Regions from separate parts of the Xenorhabdus bakwenae genome, predicted to be linked through region 1. Evidence: predicted binding sites of a transcription regulator. Region 1 holds the regulator's gene; the other holds the start of a gene.
The links. Region 1 encodes sigma-54, which starts transcription at its own class of promoters, with help from an activator protein. Its sites were predicted from a motif close to GTTGGCACANNTTTCGCTNT; they were not measured.
Positions count from the first base shown of each region.

Region 1 (8,392 bases):
TTTAACAGAAGCAACACGGGTTTTCATTTGAATTAAGGGCTTGAATTCTGGGTAGCTCGTGGTCAGAATGCCGTACAGCGCACTGCCAACGCGTGCCATGTCGAACTGTGCTTCAGGAATGCTCAGTGATGCAAAAGAGCTTGATGCGTGCAGTGTGATTTCGTCTCTGTTCAGATTTGCTGTTTTGATCAGCCAGGAAGTTTGTTCTTTGAAGTTTTTAATGCTGTCACGGATTGCATTCGTATCGGTGAATGCATGGTGGCTCATCATACCAACCAGTTTCAGGTTAGGTAACTGAGCGATTTTCAAAGCTTCTTGCTTGCCCTGCTCCGTTTTCATTTCCAAACCATTACGGCTCATAAGACCTGTGTTCAGCATCAGATGAACGCGAATGGCTTTACCGTGTTTTTTGGCCAGGTCATCAATAGCCTGGGCGTGATCCAGATCGCCGATCATCTCTTCCATGTCATAGCCCAGAGTGCTTTCGATTTCAGTCATGTCAGCCGTACGGACACGTATCAATTGTCCTTTAAAGCCACTTTCACGCACGATGCGGGCTTCTTCATTACTGGTGACGCCTACACAAGGTACGCCAGTTTTGATGATGGATGGCATCAGCAGATCGATACCATGACCGTAAGCATCGCCTTTCAAAACCGCACACATTTTGGTGCCTTTATTCAGTTTCTTTTGCAGCGTGTGAATATTATTTTCGAAAGTCGTGGTATTGATTTCAACCCAGGCATTATTGGTTGCGGCGATGCTTTCTGCATGGGTGTTATCTAAAGAGAGCACAGGCGCGGCTTGGGCAACACCCTGGGACAGACTCAAACCAAGAAGAATTGCCAGTGTGGTTTTATTAAAACGCATGAAGTAAATCTCCAGTTTAGGAACTGTATATATAATGTTCTTCGTGTCATTGCGTTTTAATAATAAGTTTTTTTTAATTTAATTTCACATGGTTAACTTATTGAAAGCTAACATTTATTATCTATATCATACTATTTATAAATAATTAGATTAATTAACTAAATTAATCATCAAAACGTCTTGTTTTTACGCTTAGTGAAAATTTAATGAACAGATTATATTAATGATTTTTTATCTTTGGTCAGTTTTAATCACTGATTTCGCGTTTACCCTGGCAATAGGCCACACCGAAGCGCTCTCTAATGGTCTGCTCTGTATAGTCAGACCGAAAGAGGTTTCTTTTTTGCAATATGGGGATAATGAATCAGAAAAGAACAGCGCGTCAAATTTGCCTAATTCTGCCAATTTTGCAATTTCTTGATAAAAAAGCGGATTTATAAATGCACGGGTATCGTTTTGGGTTCTCCATCCTGCGGGGTGCTGACCCACTCCTACTATATGGCAGTTAAGATGCATTTTTCTTTTATTATTAGGCATAATGAGTTTCCGTTTTTGGGCTAAATAGTTTTTATGATATCAACAAGATTTATTCAAATTTAATATGTTTTGTATTTCTTCTGACAAGCCTATCGTATTTTCTCCGTGACTTAATTTTGTTGCTTTCCAAACACATTGGCCTATTACTTTAGGATGATATCCGTTCACATTCATAACCTTAATGATGGCAGGGCCATAGGCAAGGCCTATGCCAATTCTTAAAGGTGGGAAATTATATCTATTCCATAAAATAGCATTAACATGATTAATTGTATTACTAATGCATTGTTCAGCAGCCAGATAAGCTTTATTGATTACATTAACCCGGTTGTCAGATCCAATATGAAAAAGGATTAATGCTCCATCGCCCAGCAACTCAGTTGCTTTTCCTCCTTCTTGTGCGGCTGTATAAACAATCGCTGGAATTAAAGCGGATGTCTCATAGATAATTCTTTGTAAACCGCACTCTATAACAGGAGAGGTGGGAAGCTGTTTGAAACTAGAGCTGGAGTCCCTCATATCCATCATGAATACCACGAATTCACTAACTTCAGGTTTGTTGCTTTCTAAGACAGGATAGCCAGGGATGAACGTTTTAACCATTTCTTTTTCTGACACTGGATTAAAATGGCTTTTGTCACTGAAGTCGGAAGGGAATGGGTAATTTACCGATTCAATCATGTTAATTTTATTATTTTTTTTAACGTTATTATAGAAATTATCACTAATAAAATTCATGGGTATATTAGTTTCATTTTTATATTGGTTTAATTTGTGTCGGACTTGTTGCCATTCTTTTTCAGCACAATCGAGATTAAAATTAATTAACTCTATCAGGTCATTATCGGAACAAGGTTTAGTTGTTTTTTCTTTTGCTTTCATTCTTTTTAACTTATTTTTCATAGTTGCTTTGATGGCTGGGGTTAAGACTTTTAATTTATGTAATCGGAAAACTGAACATTGGCTATTTATTCTTTCACTAATGTTCGATTTCAAGTATTAAATATAAGGTTATTTTGCAATAAAAGGAATAACTATTACATTACCTGTTATATATCAGGTAATAAATTAAGACTCAAGTTATATATCAATCCAACTTCAAAATGCGTGTTATATTTCCCTGCTGTGTGGGGAAATATAGGGCCTCGCGGCATCTTGCAGATTGCAACTTACAGTTTATCGAGTATACACTTCGTCTTTCAAATTGCCTCTTAAGACAATATTTTTATTGGGAGAAGGGCGTGTTACTCTTCGTCAAATCCTGCGTTGAAGAGTTCGATAATAGCCGCCAGTGCTTGTTGTTCATCCGGCCCGTTGACTTCAACGTCAATATGGCTGCCTTGCTCAGAATCCAGCATCAGCATGGCAATGACGCTGCGGGCCTCGGCCTGTAAGTTACTGCTATTGCGCAGTATCACTTCTGATTGAAACTGTTGTACCAGATCATGCAGTTTCATCGCAGGCCGGGCATGCATTCCGAGCCGATTTTTAATTTCAAGTCGTTGTTTGACTGTCATGGCTGTGTTATGCGTATTACTTGCGTTTTTCCAGTGTGCGGTGGCGTGATTGCACGTTTTTGCCACGGGAACGAAAATAATCAGCCAGCTGTTCTGCCACATAGACCGAACGGTGTTTACCGCCTGTGCAACCAATAGCGACCGTCAGATAGCTGCGATTATTGGTTTCCAGCATGGGTAGCCAAAGCTCAAGATAGCTCCGGGTCTGATAAATAAAATTATGAACTTCGGTATGGCGATCCAAAAATGCAGCCACAGGGCGATCCAAACCCGTCATTGGGCGCAGTTTAGGGTCCCAGTGAGGGTTTGGCAGGAAACGGACATCGAAAACATAGTCTGCGTCGATAGGAATACCATGTTTGAATCCAAAAGACTCAAACACCATCGTTAATTCTCGTTCCCGTTTGCCTAATAGACGTGTCCTGAGCATTTCCGCCAGTTCATGAACGGACATTTCAGAGGTATCAATGATCAAGTCAGCGCGTGAGCGCAGGGGTTCCAGTAAATCGCTTTCTTGGTCAATGGCACTTTCCAGTGACAGGTTCTTGCTGGAGAGTGGATGCAGGCGGCGTGTATCACTATAGCGGCGGATCAGGGTATTACGATCCGCATCAAGAAACAGTAACTGTGGTGAAAAACTGTCAGGCAATTGCGTCAGTGCTTCTTCAAAAATTTCTGGCGACTCCGGCATATTTCTGACATCAATGCTAACCGCAGCCGAGATATCACGTTCGGCCAGTGTGTTTGCCAATTCCGGCAGTAACACAACGGGCAGGTTATCCACGCAATAGAAGCCCATATCTTCCAGTGCCCGCAAAGCAACAGATTTCCCAGAACCTGAACGACCACTGACTATCATCAGCACCATGAGGTGACTCCCCCCTAAATGTTTATAATTATAATCGCTATTTATTCAGTAATAATTTTATACAGTTCTTCATCACTCTGCGCTGAACGCAGGCGACGGCAGAGGCTTTTATCTGCAAGGCGCTTTGCAATCAATGATAGTGAGTGTAAATGGGTCTGACACTGGTCTGATGGCACCAATAAAGCAAACAGCAAGTCAACAGGTTGATTATCAATGGCGTCAAAGGTAATGGGTTGTTCCAGGTGTAAAAATACCCCAACGGCATTATCCGAACACGCTTTATTCAATTTGCCGTGAGGGATCGCAATCCCGTTGCCAATTCCTGTTGTGCCGACTTTTTCGCGCGAAAGAATAGCCTCGAATACGGTATTTTCCGGCAGTTCAAGCTGTTTTGATGCCAGCTCACTGATAATCTCTAAGGCGCGCTTTTTACTCGAACAAGGTACGTTGTTGCGTGTACATGCGGGTGAAAGCACAGAGCTTAGTGGTAAATCTGTTTCGTTGTTCATTTCTTTATTCACTTAGGGCCTTGTTATATCGGATGCCTGATGAGGCATCCGATATTAATGCACTGCGCTCTAAAACCGATCTACAGATCGCACTCATTACCTAGTACTCATTACCTAGTACTAATTACCAGTACTATAGGGCGTTATAGACGGTGTTATAGATAGAACAGTGATAATTTTATGACAGCCCCATTGCCTAAAAGCGATTAATGTTGTCTCAATTTACTTTTGTGTTTGGTCAATTGATGCGCCAGCTTATCTGCCAGTACAAGTGACATAGTGTTTTCCTTCTCTGTGTTGTTCAAGCCAATTTTTTACGTTGGTTTGAAGGCGGGATGGATAACGACTCTCTATATTTTGCGACTGTCCGGCGAGCCACTAGAATACCTTGTTCAGCGAGTATGCTGGTCAATTTACTGTCACTCAGTGGTTTGACCGGGTTTTCTGCCGCGACCAGTTTTTTCACCAGAGCACGTATCGCGGTAGAAGAGGCTTCACCACCACTGTCGGTATTGACGTGACTGGAGAAAAAATATTTAAGTTCAAAGATCCCGCGTGGACTATACAGGTATTTCTGGGTCGTCACGCGGGAAATGGTGGACTCATGCATGTCAATCTGATAGGCGATATCAGCCAATACCAGTGGTTTCATGTGTTCCTCACCATATTCAAAAAAATCTTGTTGCCGTTCAACAATACAACGGGCGACTTTCAGCAATGTTTCATTACGGCTTTCGAGGCTCTTGAGCAGCCATTTGGCCTCTTGCAAGTTATTGCGTATGAACAGGCTGTCACTCTCATTGTTGGCCCGTTGTCCCAGTGCTGCGTAGTGTTGGTTGATGCGCAGACGGGGGATGCTATCGGTATTTAGCCTGACTTGCCAGCTTTCATTTTCTCTCTGTATCAATACATCTGGAATAACGTACTCGGATTCACCGGTATTGGCTACCAGGCCAGGTTTTGGTTCCAGTGATTGGATGATATCAATTGCCCCTTTCAGGGTACTTTCTTTTAATTTGCTCTGACGTAATAAATTACGGAAGTCTCGGTTACCCAGCAGTGCCAGGTAGTTGCTGACAATAAGTCTGGCATCATTCAGATAGGGCGTCTTTGGCGGCAGCATTGCAAGCTGGATAAGCAAACATTCGCGTAAGTCACGGGCAGCAACTCCGATCGGATCAAAATGTTGTACGCGTTTGAGAACGGTTTCGACCTCTGCCAAAGCCAGTTCATCATCCCCGATACTGGCAAGGATTTCTTCGATAGAAATGGTCAGGTATCCGGAGTCATCAATGGCATCAATGATTGAAGTGGCAATAGCAGCGTCCGTTTCGGTAAAGGGCGTTAATCTTGCCTGCCACATGAGATAATCTTGCAAGGTTTGGGTAGTTTCACCCTGATATACGGGGAAATCATCAGCGCTATAGTCGCTGTGAGTGCCTGATGGTGTGCCAGCGGTGTAAATTTCATCCCAACTGGCATCCAGTGGTAACTCTTCAGGCATATCCCTCTGTTCAAGCGCTTCACGGGTATCCATGACTTCGGTTTCGGCATCAGTATCAGAAAGTGCCTGATTCTCCACTTCCTGATGCGGGTCATCCTGTTCAAGCAGTGGGTTCGTTTCCAAAGCTTGCTGAATCTCCTGCTGAAGTTCAAGCGTAGACAGTTGTAACAAACGGATGGCTTGCTGGAGCTGTGGCGTCATCGTCAATTGCTGACTGAGCCTGAGTTGCAGACTTTGCTTCATAACGTTACCACTTTCTCCTTAGTCTGGCCTGAATAGTTCCTTGAATCGCATCTGATAGAAGGATAAGTGTTAAAGACGGAAACCTTCACCCAAATAGACGCGTTTGACCTGCTCGTTATTCAGGATGTCATTTGGTGTACCGTGGGCAATCAAATGGCCCTGACTGACGATATAGGCACGTTCGCAGACATCCAGTGTTTCACGCACATTGTGGTCGGTAATCAGGACACCCAATCCGTAATCCCGCAGATGTTGAATGATCTTTTTAATATCCAGTACGGAAATGGGGTCAACGCCGGCAAAAGGTTCATCCAGCAGGATGAATTTGGGATTGGCGGCCAGTGCACGGGCAATCTCCACACGACGGCGTTCACCACCGGAAAGTGATTGACCAAGGCTATCACGCAAGTGAGAGATGTGAAACTCTTCCATCAACTCTTCTGCCCGTGTTTTTCTCTGCTCCTGATTCAGATCATTGCGGATCTCCAGTACCGCCATCAAATTATCGAATACACTCAAACGACGGAAGATGGAAGCTTCCTGAGGCAAATAACCTATCCCCCGGCGTGCACGTTCATGCAGGGGCAGCAGGCTGATATCGTCTTCATCAATGGTGATAGAACCGGCATCACGGGCAACAATGCCGACGACCATATAAAAAGTGGTGGTTTTGCCTGCTCCATTAGGGCCAAGTAAGCCAACAATCTCCCCTGACTTCACGTTTAGGCTGACGTTCTCAACGACCTTACGGCCTTTGTAGGCTTTCGCCAGATTTTCTGCGTTTAATATTGCCATCAGTCGTTATTTACCCTTTTTCTGAGTGTCAGCGCCGTTAACACCAGAACCTTTTTCTTGCAGCTGGGCAGGTAACAGGACGGTGGTGACATGTTTACCTTTATCACTAAACGCTTCCATTTGTTGTGTCGGTACGAGATAAGTGATTTTATCGCCTTTGATATTGCTGTCTAGCTGTTCAAGATAGGCGTTTTCCATTAGGGTAACCAGCTCTTTATCCATCTCATAGCGCATCTTTAATGCATGGCCCTTGAGGGGCTTACCATCATCTTGCAATTGGTAAAAAGTGGCAGGATTGCCGAATGCTTCAATAACGGTCTTGTCGGAATTTCCTTCCGGGCGGGTCACAACGACTTTATCTGCATGAATGTCGATTGAGCCTTGTTTTACGATAACATTATCCGTAAATGTGGCAACGTTGCCCGTTAAATCTAACGACTGTCTTGCTGAGTCGATGGTAATGGGTTTTTTTGTATCATCTTTTAAGGCCAGTACGGGCAGGCTGACGGCAAAAAGTGTACTGGCAATAACGGAATTACGGATTAGGTTGTTCATGTGAGATCTCATATTGAGTGGTCACCTTTTCAATCAGTTCAGCAGTTTTGTTTCGCAGATTGCCACGCATTTTCATGCCAACAGATTTCAGACCGACCCCAATAAGGGTGACTCGGTCATCAGATGCGACATCTTGAGTTGTCAGATTGACGATCGCATTGTCTGTTGTGATCCGCTGCAATTGTGACGCATCGTTCAGGCTATCCACTTGGACATCCCCGTACAGATAGAGCATCTTATCTTGGGTCAGTTTGGCCGTGTTGGCACGTACTGTCCATGTTGCTACCGGGGTTCCGGGGGGACCATCGGGGGCAAATGTTGTCAATACCGGGTTGGTAAACCAGGTCAGTTTAGTTTCCGTATAGTTTTTAACATCGTCAGCGACCAGTTTGTAAGATAATTTACCTTCCGGATCGTAGACAAAAGTAATGGCTTCCTGGGTTTGATAAGCAGGATAACCATCATCCGCAATGGCTGATGAGGCATCATCATTGACACTCGATAAATTCCAGCCAATCAGCGCAAGCGCGATCAGTGCCAGTAGTGCGATCAGCCAGGATTGAAATTTGCTCATTCTTTTTTCAGTTTTAATTTATATGGATAATCCTTTGGCATCTTCGAGCTTATTCTGAGCGAAGAGTACCAAATCACACAGTTCCCTGACTGCACCGCGGCCGCCGGCAATCTGAGTCACATAATCTGCTTTTGGCAACAGTAATGGGTGGGCATCAGCAACTGCAACAGATAATCCCACTTGTGCCATGACCGGCCAGTCAATAAGGTCATCACCAATATAGGCGACTTGCTCTGGCTGCAACGCTAGTTTATCCAACAGTTCCTTATACGCCAAAACCTTATCGTTTTGTCCTTGGTAAAGATAGGTAATACCCAGTGTTTCTGCCCGATTTTCCAGCAGTTTTGCTTTGCGGCCAGTGATGATGGCCACTTCAATACCGGAGGTGATTAAACAGCGGATGCCATAACCATCACGAAC
Region 1 is NZ_CP119194.1:3,456,757-3,465,148, reverse strand. Features, by position in the region: gene alr (alanine racemase) at 1-870, opposite strand, end outside; gene PXH59_RS17195 (hypothetical protein) at 1,102-1,407, opposite strand; gene PXH59_RS17190 (nucleotidyl cyclase domain-containing protein) at 1,447-2,310, opposite strand; gene npr (PTS phosphocarrier protein NPr) at 2,652-2,924, opposite strand; gene rapZ (RNase adapter RapZ) at 2,941-3,792, opposite strand; gene ptsN (PTS IIA-like nitrogen regulatory protein PtsN) at 3,834-4,301, opposite strand; gene rpoN (RNA polymerase factor sigma-54) at 4,603-6,048, opposite strand; gene lptB (LPS export ABC transporter ATP-binding protein) at 6,118-6,843, opposite strand; gene lptA (lipopolysaccharide ABC transporter substrate-binding protein LptA) at 6,850-7,398, opposite strand; gene lptC (LPS export ABC transporter periplasmic protein LptC) at 7,379-7,972, opposite strand; gene kdsC (3-deoxy-manno-octulosonate-8-phosphatase KdsC) at 7,991-8,392, opposite strand, start outside.

Region 2 (8,392 bases), 320 kb from region 1:
TTGGATCTGCTCTTGGCTTAACCGGCGTTGACTGTCCATAGATGCCAGTTCCAGCAGAACAAACTGTTCGGAAATTGGTTGGGCACTGAGCGACATCACATGAGAGTGATTATTGATCACCAATATGACTTCGTTATCGGTAAAGCCATGACCGTTGATCAAACTGGAACGCATCAATTCTGTATCCAGTGAAATATAACTAAACAGGATAGGAAGCGGCGTGCCGAATAATTTACGGGAACTTTGTGCCAGAAGTTGCATGGCAGAATGATTGGCGTAGCGAATCACTAAATCATTATCCAGTATCAGGACGTTGTTTATCTGTGAGTCGAGAATCTGTTCTGCTTTGGGCAAACTAACCATTGTCATTCAGTTCCTGCACTTTTTTGGTGCGTTGTAGCTTATTTAAGCATAGTTCGATGAATCCTTTTACTCAGCATATATCGTCAATCATGATGTCATTGTGTCTATGCGAGGGAAAAAAGCCCATCCAAGGATGGGCCAAAAGTTTCACGGCAACAAAAAAACACAAGTAATGCCCTCACGTTATGGGGCATTACCTGATAAAGCACTACACGCTGTAATACAGTTCAAACTCCAGAGGATGTGGTGTCATGCGAACACGTTCAATTTCCCCATTCAATAAAGTGATATAAGCATCAATCGTATCATCGGTAAAAACACCACCGCGCGTCAGGAATTCACGGTCGGCATCTAATGCGGCCAACGCTTCTTCCAAAGAAGGGGCCACGGTTGGGATCTCCTGGGCTTCTTCTGCGGGCAAGTCATACAAGTTTTTATCCATCGCATCACCTGGATGGATTTTGTTGATGATGCCATCCAAACCTGCCATCAACAGCGCAGAGAAGGCCAGGTAAGGGTTCGCTGCGGGATCAGGGAAACGCACTTCAATACGGCGAGCTTTGGCACTGGCGACCACCGGGATACGGATAGACGCAGAACGGTTACGGGCAGAATAGGCCAGCATCACCGGGGCTTCAAAGCCAGGCACCAGACGTTTGTACGAGTTAGTTGTTGGGTTGGTAAAGGCATTTAACGCACGTGCGTGTTTGATGACACCGCCGATATAGTAAAGCGCCATTTCGGACAAGCCACCGTACTTGTCACCTGCAAACAGGTTAGTGCCATTTTTGGACAGTGACATATGACAGTGCATACCTGATCCGTTATCGCCCACCAACGGTTTTGGCATAAATGTCGCGGTTTTACCCAATTTATGGGCAACGTTATGAACCACATATTTATAAATCTGGGTTTCATCCGCTTTTTTGGTCATAGTATTAAAGCGGGTGGCAATTTCGTTTTGTCCGGCAGTTGCGACCTCATGGTGGTGGGCTTCAACGACCAGGCCCATTTTTTCCATGGTCAGGCACATGGCTGAACGCAGGTCTTGGGAAGAATCCACCGGAGGAACCGGAAAGTACCCGCCTTTAATGCCGGGCCGATGGCCTTTGTTACCGCCTTCATAGCGTGTGCCGCTGTTCCAGGCGGCTTCCGTATCATCGATATGATAATAAGAGCCAGAGATGGAGCTGCCGAAACGGATATCATCGAACAAAAAGAATTCGGGTTCTGGCCCAAATAAAACGGTATCAGCAATATCGCTTGCCCGCAGGAAATCTTCTGCGCGTTTGGCAATGGAGCGAGGATCGCGGCTATAGCCTTGCATGGTGCCGGGTTCAAGGATATCACAACGCAGGATCAGGGTGGCATCATTAAAGAAGGGATCAAGCATCGCGGTGCCTGGATCTGGCATGAGCACCATGTCGGATTCATTGATACCTTTCCAGCCACCGATAGATGAACCGTCAAACATTTTGCCATCTTCAAAGAAGTCTTCATCAACTTGGTGGGCAGGAATAGTGATGTGTTGTTCTTTACCTTTGGTGTCAGTAAAGCGTAAGTCAATAAACTTCACCTGATGTTCTTCAATCATGGACAAAACATGTTCAACGGACATACTGGCTCTCCTGGTTTACGTCGGCCTGATAAAACAGGGCAAGAAATAGGCTGTTTTATCTTAAAAGTTAAGGGCGATTGTGGATCTCTGTATGATCAATGTTATGAAATCACTATCGCTAAAGATAAATGCGAAAAATGTGCCAATATTTAAAAATTATTTAATATCAATATGATAAAAAAGTATGGCAGAGGGAAGAGAAAAAATAAATAAGACAGGAGTATGGTTTTAGGTATTTTTGCACCAAAGTGGTGAATTCTGACAATGTGCTTGCATTATTATGGTGCGACTGGCCGGCTGAAATCTCGCAAACTTACATCAAATTTTGCGGGAAGGAATGCCCTGGGCTGTCTATACCAAGCTCGCTTCTGTAGTTGGCTCGGAACTTAAGGAACTCGCTAAATAAAGAGAAAACCGCCAATACTGCACAACTTTTAATACCAGTGCAACCATCCAAAGTGTATAATGCTGCACTTTTGTTCGGCGGCGGCCAAGTAAAACAGAATTCTTTTTGTGTACTGCATTGAGAGTGCATAAATGATCTTAGCGTTATCGGAATTTTTAAATGTCAAATGAAATCAGTAATTTAAGAAATATAGCAATTATTGCTCACGTCGACCATGGCAAAACCACGCTGGTTGATAAACTCCTGCAACAGTCTGGCACCTTTGGGGAGCGTGCTGCAACAACCGAACGTGTGATGGATTCCAATGATCTGGAAAAAGAACGTGGTATTACCATTCTGGCAAAGAATACGGCGATCAAATGGAATGACTATCGTATCAATATCGTAGATACCCCAGGCCACGCCGATTTCGGTGGCGAGGTTGAACGTGTCATGTCAATGGTAGACAGCGTGCTGTTGCTGGTTGATGCGATGGATGGCCCAATGCCACAGACTCGCTTTGTTACCCAGAAAGCGTTTGCTCACGGCCTGAAACCGATTGTGGTGATCAACAAAGTTGACCGTCCGGGTGCTCGCCCTGACTGGGTGGTGGATCAGGTATTTGACTTGTTTGTGAACCTCGGTGCAACCGATGAGCAACTGGATTTCCCAATCATTTATGCTTCTGCACTGATGGGTGTTGCGGGTAACGAGCATACCGAAATGGCTGAAGATATGACTCCGTTGTATCAGGCAATCGTTGATCACGTTGAGCCACCTAAGGTTGACCTTGATGGCCCATTCCAGATGCAAATTTCGCAGTTGGATTACAATAACTACGTTGGGGTTATCGGTATCGGTCGCATTAAGCGCGGTATGGTAAAACCAAACCAAAACATCACGATTATCGACAGCGAAGGTAAAACGCGCAACGGTAAAGTCGGCAAGGTCTTTAGCCATCTGGGATTGGAGCGTATTGAGTCTGATAAGGCGGAAGCCGGCGACATCATCGCAATTACCGGTCTGGGTGATCTGAACATCTCCGATACCCTGTGTGAAGTTAATACGGTCGAAGCATTGCCTGCACTGGCCGTTGATGAACCTACCGTCAGCATGTACTTCTGTGTCAACACTTCACCGTTCTGTGGCCGTGAAGGTAAGTACGTGACTTCTCGCCAGATCCTTGATCGTCTGAAAAAAGAACTGGTTCATAACGTTGCACTGCGTGTTGAGGAAACGGAAGATCCAGACGCTTTCCGTGTATCTGGCCGTGGTGAACTGCACTTGTCCGTTCTGATCGAGAACATGCGTCGTGAAGGTTTCGAGCTGGGCGTTTCCCGTCCAAAAGTGATTTTCCGTGACATTGATGGCCGTAAGCAGGAACCTTTCGAGCAGGTTACTCTGGATATCGAAGAGCAGCACCAAGGCGATGTGATGCAGGCACTGGGTGAGCGTAAAGGTGAAATGCGTGACATGCTGCCAGATGGCAAAGGCCGCGTTCGTCTTGATTACGTTATTCCAAGCCGTGGCCTGATTGGCTTCCGTACTGAATTCATGACCATGACTTCGGGTACTGGCTTGTTGTATGCCACATTCAGCCACTATGATGATATCCGCCCAGGTGAGATTGGTCGTCGCCTGAATGGGGTACTGATTGCCAATGGACAAGGTAAGGCAGTGGCTTACGCGCTGTATAGTTTGCAGGAGCGTGGTAAGTTGTTCCTGGGTCATGGTACGGAAGTGTATGAAGGCCAGATCATTGGTATTCACTCACGTTCAAATGACCTGACCGTTAACTGTCTGACCGGTAAGAAACTGACTAACATGCGTGCGTCAGGAACGGATGAAGCGACAACACTGACTCCACATATCAAGAAAACATTGGAGCAGGCGCTGGAGTTTATTGATGATGACGAGTTGGTTGAAGTGACGCCAGTGTCAATTCGCTTGCGTAAGCGTCATTTGACTGAAAACGATCGCCGCCGTGCAAATCGTAGCAAAGACGTTTAATTTTTGGGTCATGTGTTGTATTTGATGACCTGAAAATCAATTGCTTAGGGCGCTTCGGTGCCCTGAGTTCTTTTATGATATCCCCTTCCAGCCATTTGTGATCTATCCCTGCTGATCGGTCGGTAGCCAGTCAAGAGCTTCAACGACGATTTATAAGACACTTCATAAGAAGAACAATTTATTTGTTTTTTTATCCCGCCCTTCTTTTTTCTTAATAAAAGTATGATAAAAGTACTAAACAATGAGCGTCAGTCAGGAGGGATTATGCTGTATATTTTCGATCTGGGTAACGTGATTATTAATATTGATTTTAAAAGAGTATTGGCTGTCTGGAGTAATCTGAGCGGGACACCACTGGCAACATTGACCCCCAAATTTTCGCAGGGAGAAACTATTGAAAAGCACGAGCGTGGGCAAATTAGTGACTCTGAATTTGCAGAAATGATGTGTGATGAAATGGATATCTCACTCAGTTTTGAACAATTTGCGGAAGGCTGGAATACAATCTTTGTCGGTGTCAGGCAGGAGGTCATTGAGCTAATGAATAAATTGCGTGCCGAAGGGCATCGTGTAGTTGTGCTGTCAAATACCAACCGTCTGCATTTTGATTACTGGTCAGTGCATTATCCTGAAGTTGCTGCATCAACGGATTTCCTTTATTTATCCCAGGATTTAGGTATGCGTAAACCAAATCTGGATATTTTTAACTATGTGCTGGCCGCAGAAGGTGTGACAGCGGAACAAGCCATATTCTTTGATGATCTGTCAGAAAACGTCGAAGCAGCAAAAAAATCAGGCATCAATGCAATTCATGTGACTGACAAGAGTGTCATCCCCGATTATTTTAAGTCACATGATTTCTCGCTTCCCGCAAAAAATTAACATTGTTTGCTTATTGCAACGAAATAACAGGCAAGAGAAATGATCGCATTAATTCAGCGTGTAACACAGGCAAAGGTTGTTGTTGAAAGTGAGACGATTGGAGAAATTAGACAGGGGTTGTTGGTGTTGCTGGGGGTGGAAAAAGACGATACCCCACAGAAAGCACAACGTTTATGCGACAAGGTAATGGGATATCGGGTATTCAGCGATGAACAGGGAAAAATGAACCTTAACGTTCAGCAAGCGGGTGGTAGTTTACTGGTTGTATCGCAATTTACATTAGCTGCGGACACGCAGAAAGGCTTAAGACCCAGTTTTTCGGGTGGAGCTGAACCACAAAAAGCAAAGGAACTGTATCGCTATTTTATTGAACAGTGTCGTGTAACGGGTGTAAAAACAGAAACGGGGAAATTTGCGGCAGACATGCAAGTCAGTTTGATAAATGACGGGCCAGTGACTTTTTGGTTGCAAGTATGATGGATTTTTCTGTCGACACAGGGCAACACACAAAAGAAGGGGTTGTTTCTATGTACCATCTGAGAGTACCTCAAACAGAACAAGAGTTGGACACCTATTACCAATTTCGTTGGGAGATGCTGCGTAAACCGCTTCACCAGCCCGTCGGATCAGAGAAAGACGGTTACGATTCGATGGCTCATCACCAAATGGTGGTGGATGAACAGGGTAATCCGCTGGCTGTTGGGCGTTTATACATCAATGCAGACAATGAAGGCGCTATTCGTTTTCTGGCCGTTCATCCCAATGTACAACGAAAAGGTTTGGGGACACTGATTGCGATGGCATTGGAATCTGTAGCCAGACAGGAAGGTGTGAAACGAATTGTTTGCAGCGCACGGGAAAATGCGGTTGATTTCTTCGGTAAGTTGGGTTTTCAAAACAGGGGGTTGATCAATGGTGCTAAGGCATTGCCGATTAGCCATTTTCTCATGATCAAACCGATAATAAGCCTTGATGATATCTTGCACCGTCCTGATTGGTGTGCGGAGTTGCAGCAAGCATGGCATAAGCAAATCCCTTTGAGTGAAAAAATGGGGCTTAGGATCACCCAATATACCGGGCAACGCTTCGTTACGACGATGCCGGAAGCCGGAAACCAGAATCCCCACCATACTATTTTCGCGGGTAGCTTATTTTCTCAGGCCACCTTAACGGCATGGGGATTGATTTGGTTGTTGTTACAGGAGCGCCAGTTAGGGGGAGATATCGTTTTGGTGGATGCCAACATTCGTTATCGGCAACCGATTACAGGGCGCCCCTGTGCAACTGCGGATTTCAATAATATGAGCGGCGATCTTGCCCGTCTTGCCCGCGGCAATAAAGCCCGCGTAACGGTGGACGTGCAGGTTAGCGGTGAACATGGCATAGGTAGCGTGTTCACCGGAACTTATATCGTCCTGCCTCCCGAACGTCTCACTAAAGCTTGATTTTTGCGCAGGGTTGGCTTTCCGTAGAGTGGCCTGTTGTTGAGTTCCCAGTTTCAGGATTATCTACGGAGGCCGGGGCTGTCGGGGTACAGCGGCTCGTTGAGATCAAACCTTGCTCAATAGATTGTGACTCCTTGTCTGATGATTTATCTTCAGCAACCAATGTCCCGTTGATGGTTCCCTTCACATCGTCAGCGGAGAGATCCCCCGTGAAAGCGAGTGAAAAATTGCCTTCTCCCTGAATAGTAAGCGGTATCCAGCCCCATTGTGGCAAGATGTTCAAATCTGCATTCATCCCTTTGAAATTGAGGTTAAAAGGCGTATGAGCAGTTTGTTGTTCCGCTGAACCAGTCACTTGCAGCAGCCCTTCACGGGTAAAGCCATTCAGTTTATCAATGGTGACTTTGCCGTCTGTAGCGTGTAGTTGCAGATAAGGACGGGTTATTTCGACCTTGTTAAAGGTTCCCGCCGCCGCTTGTAGCGATGCCTGACCATTCCATAATCCCCACTTGCCATTTTTCAAGATATCCATGTTGTTAATATGGGCTGCAAGGGTGGTGAGCTGGAACGGGAAATTGGGATTGGTATCAATCAACAGCGTATTATTGAGAGTAATATCGTTGAGTTTCACGCCTGAAATCCATTCCGGCGCGGGCTGTTTGAAATAATCGAGCCATGTTGGTGGCAGAGCATAAAGCAGCCCGGTGACAGAACTCTCTTTGAGGGTAAGCAACCGGTTTTTGCGATCCCATTGAGACTGGATATTGAACAACCCTTTTTGATAGTGGGTTGTCAGGCTTGCGATGGTAAAGGTATCACCAGAAAAACGGAATTTTCCAAGCGTGTCGCTGAACTGTGCATTATTCAACGTTATGTTCATCGCATTAAAATCAATCAACCCATCTTCGGCGTTCCAGCTGCCGTTGACTAAGCCTAAATTTTTGATAGAACTGTCCAGATAATCAACAGACCAGTTTTGCCCTTGCAGTTTGGCATTGGTGATATTGAGATCTTTGACATACATCGCCGGCAGATGACTGATTTTTCCTTTCAAATCACTCAGTGTCATCGGGGTTTGCCAGCGAATATCACTGAGCAGGATATTGTTCCAGCGCCAACTGCCGTCCGGTAATTGCTGACCATCGCCAGAAATGGCGCCTCGCAAAAATGTTGCGCCAAAAGCGTCGATAGTCAGGGCTTTATTCTGGTAACTGCCTTGCACAACAGCATGTTCAACAGACATGTCATTAAAACGGATATTACTGGCACTGAATTGATATTTTCCATGACCAAATGGGTTGTCCCTGGCAGGAACCCAGGGTGTAATGCCGCCCGTGATATTCTCCCCCTGAATACGCGTATTGGGACTCTCTAGCTGAATATTCATCTGGTTCAGTTGCAGGATATCCGCTTGTAAAAGAGGAGGAAGTTGATTTCCAGACAGTATCAATGTCCCTTGTTGCAATGTCAGACGACGGAGATTTTGGGGGGACAGTAAATGCTGCCATTTGAAATCGAGATGAATGGTATCGGCATTGAGTGAGAAAGGACTTTGTGTATCGTGAAGGTCGATGTGGTTTAGTGATAGGGTAGCAGGCTGCTGCCAGCTATGGCTGATGCTTTCAATACTGACTTGATAATGTCCTTGCCTGCTGAACCATTGGCTTAACTGTTTGGCTCCCCAATGCG
Region 2 is NZ_CP119194.1:3,141,102-3,149,493, forward strand. Features, by position in the region: gene glnL (nitrogen regulation protein NR(II)) at 1-363, opposite strand, end outside; gene glnA (glutamate--ammonia ligase) at 572-1,981, opposite strand; gene typA (ribosome-dependent GTPase TypA) at 2,547-4,376, shown strand; gene yihX (glucose-1-phosphatase) at 4,641-5,258, shown strand; gene dtd (D-aminoacyl-tRNA deacylase) at 5,298-5,735, shown strand; gene fabY (fatty acid biosynthesis protein FabY) at 5,786-6,703, shown strand; gene PXH59_RS15795 (AsmA family protein) at 6,693-8,392, opposite strand, start outside.
Region 2: the regulator sigma-54 is predicted to act here: its motif matches at 2,109-2,128, upstream of glnA (glutamate--ammonia ligase).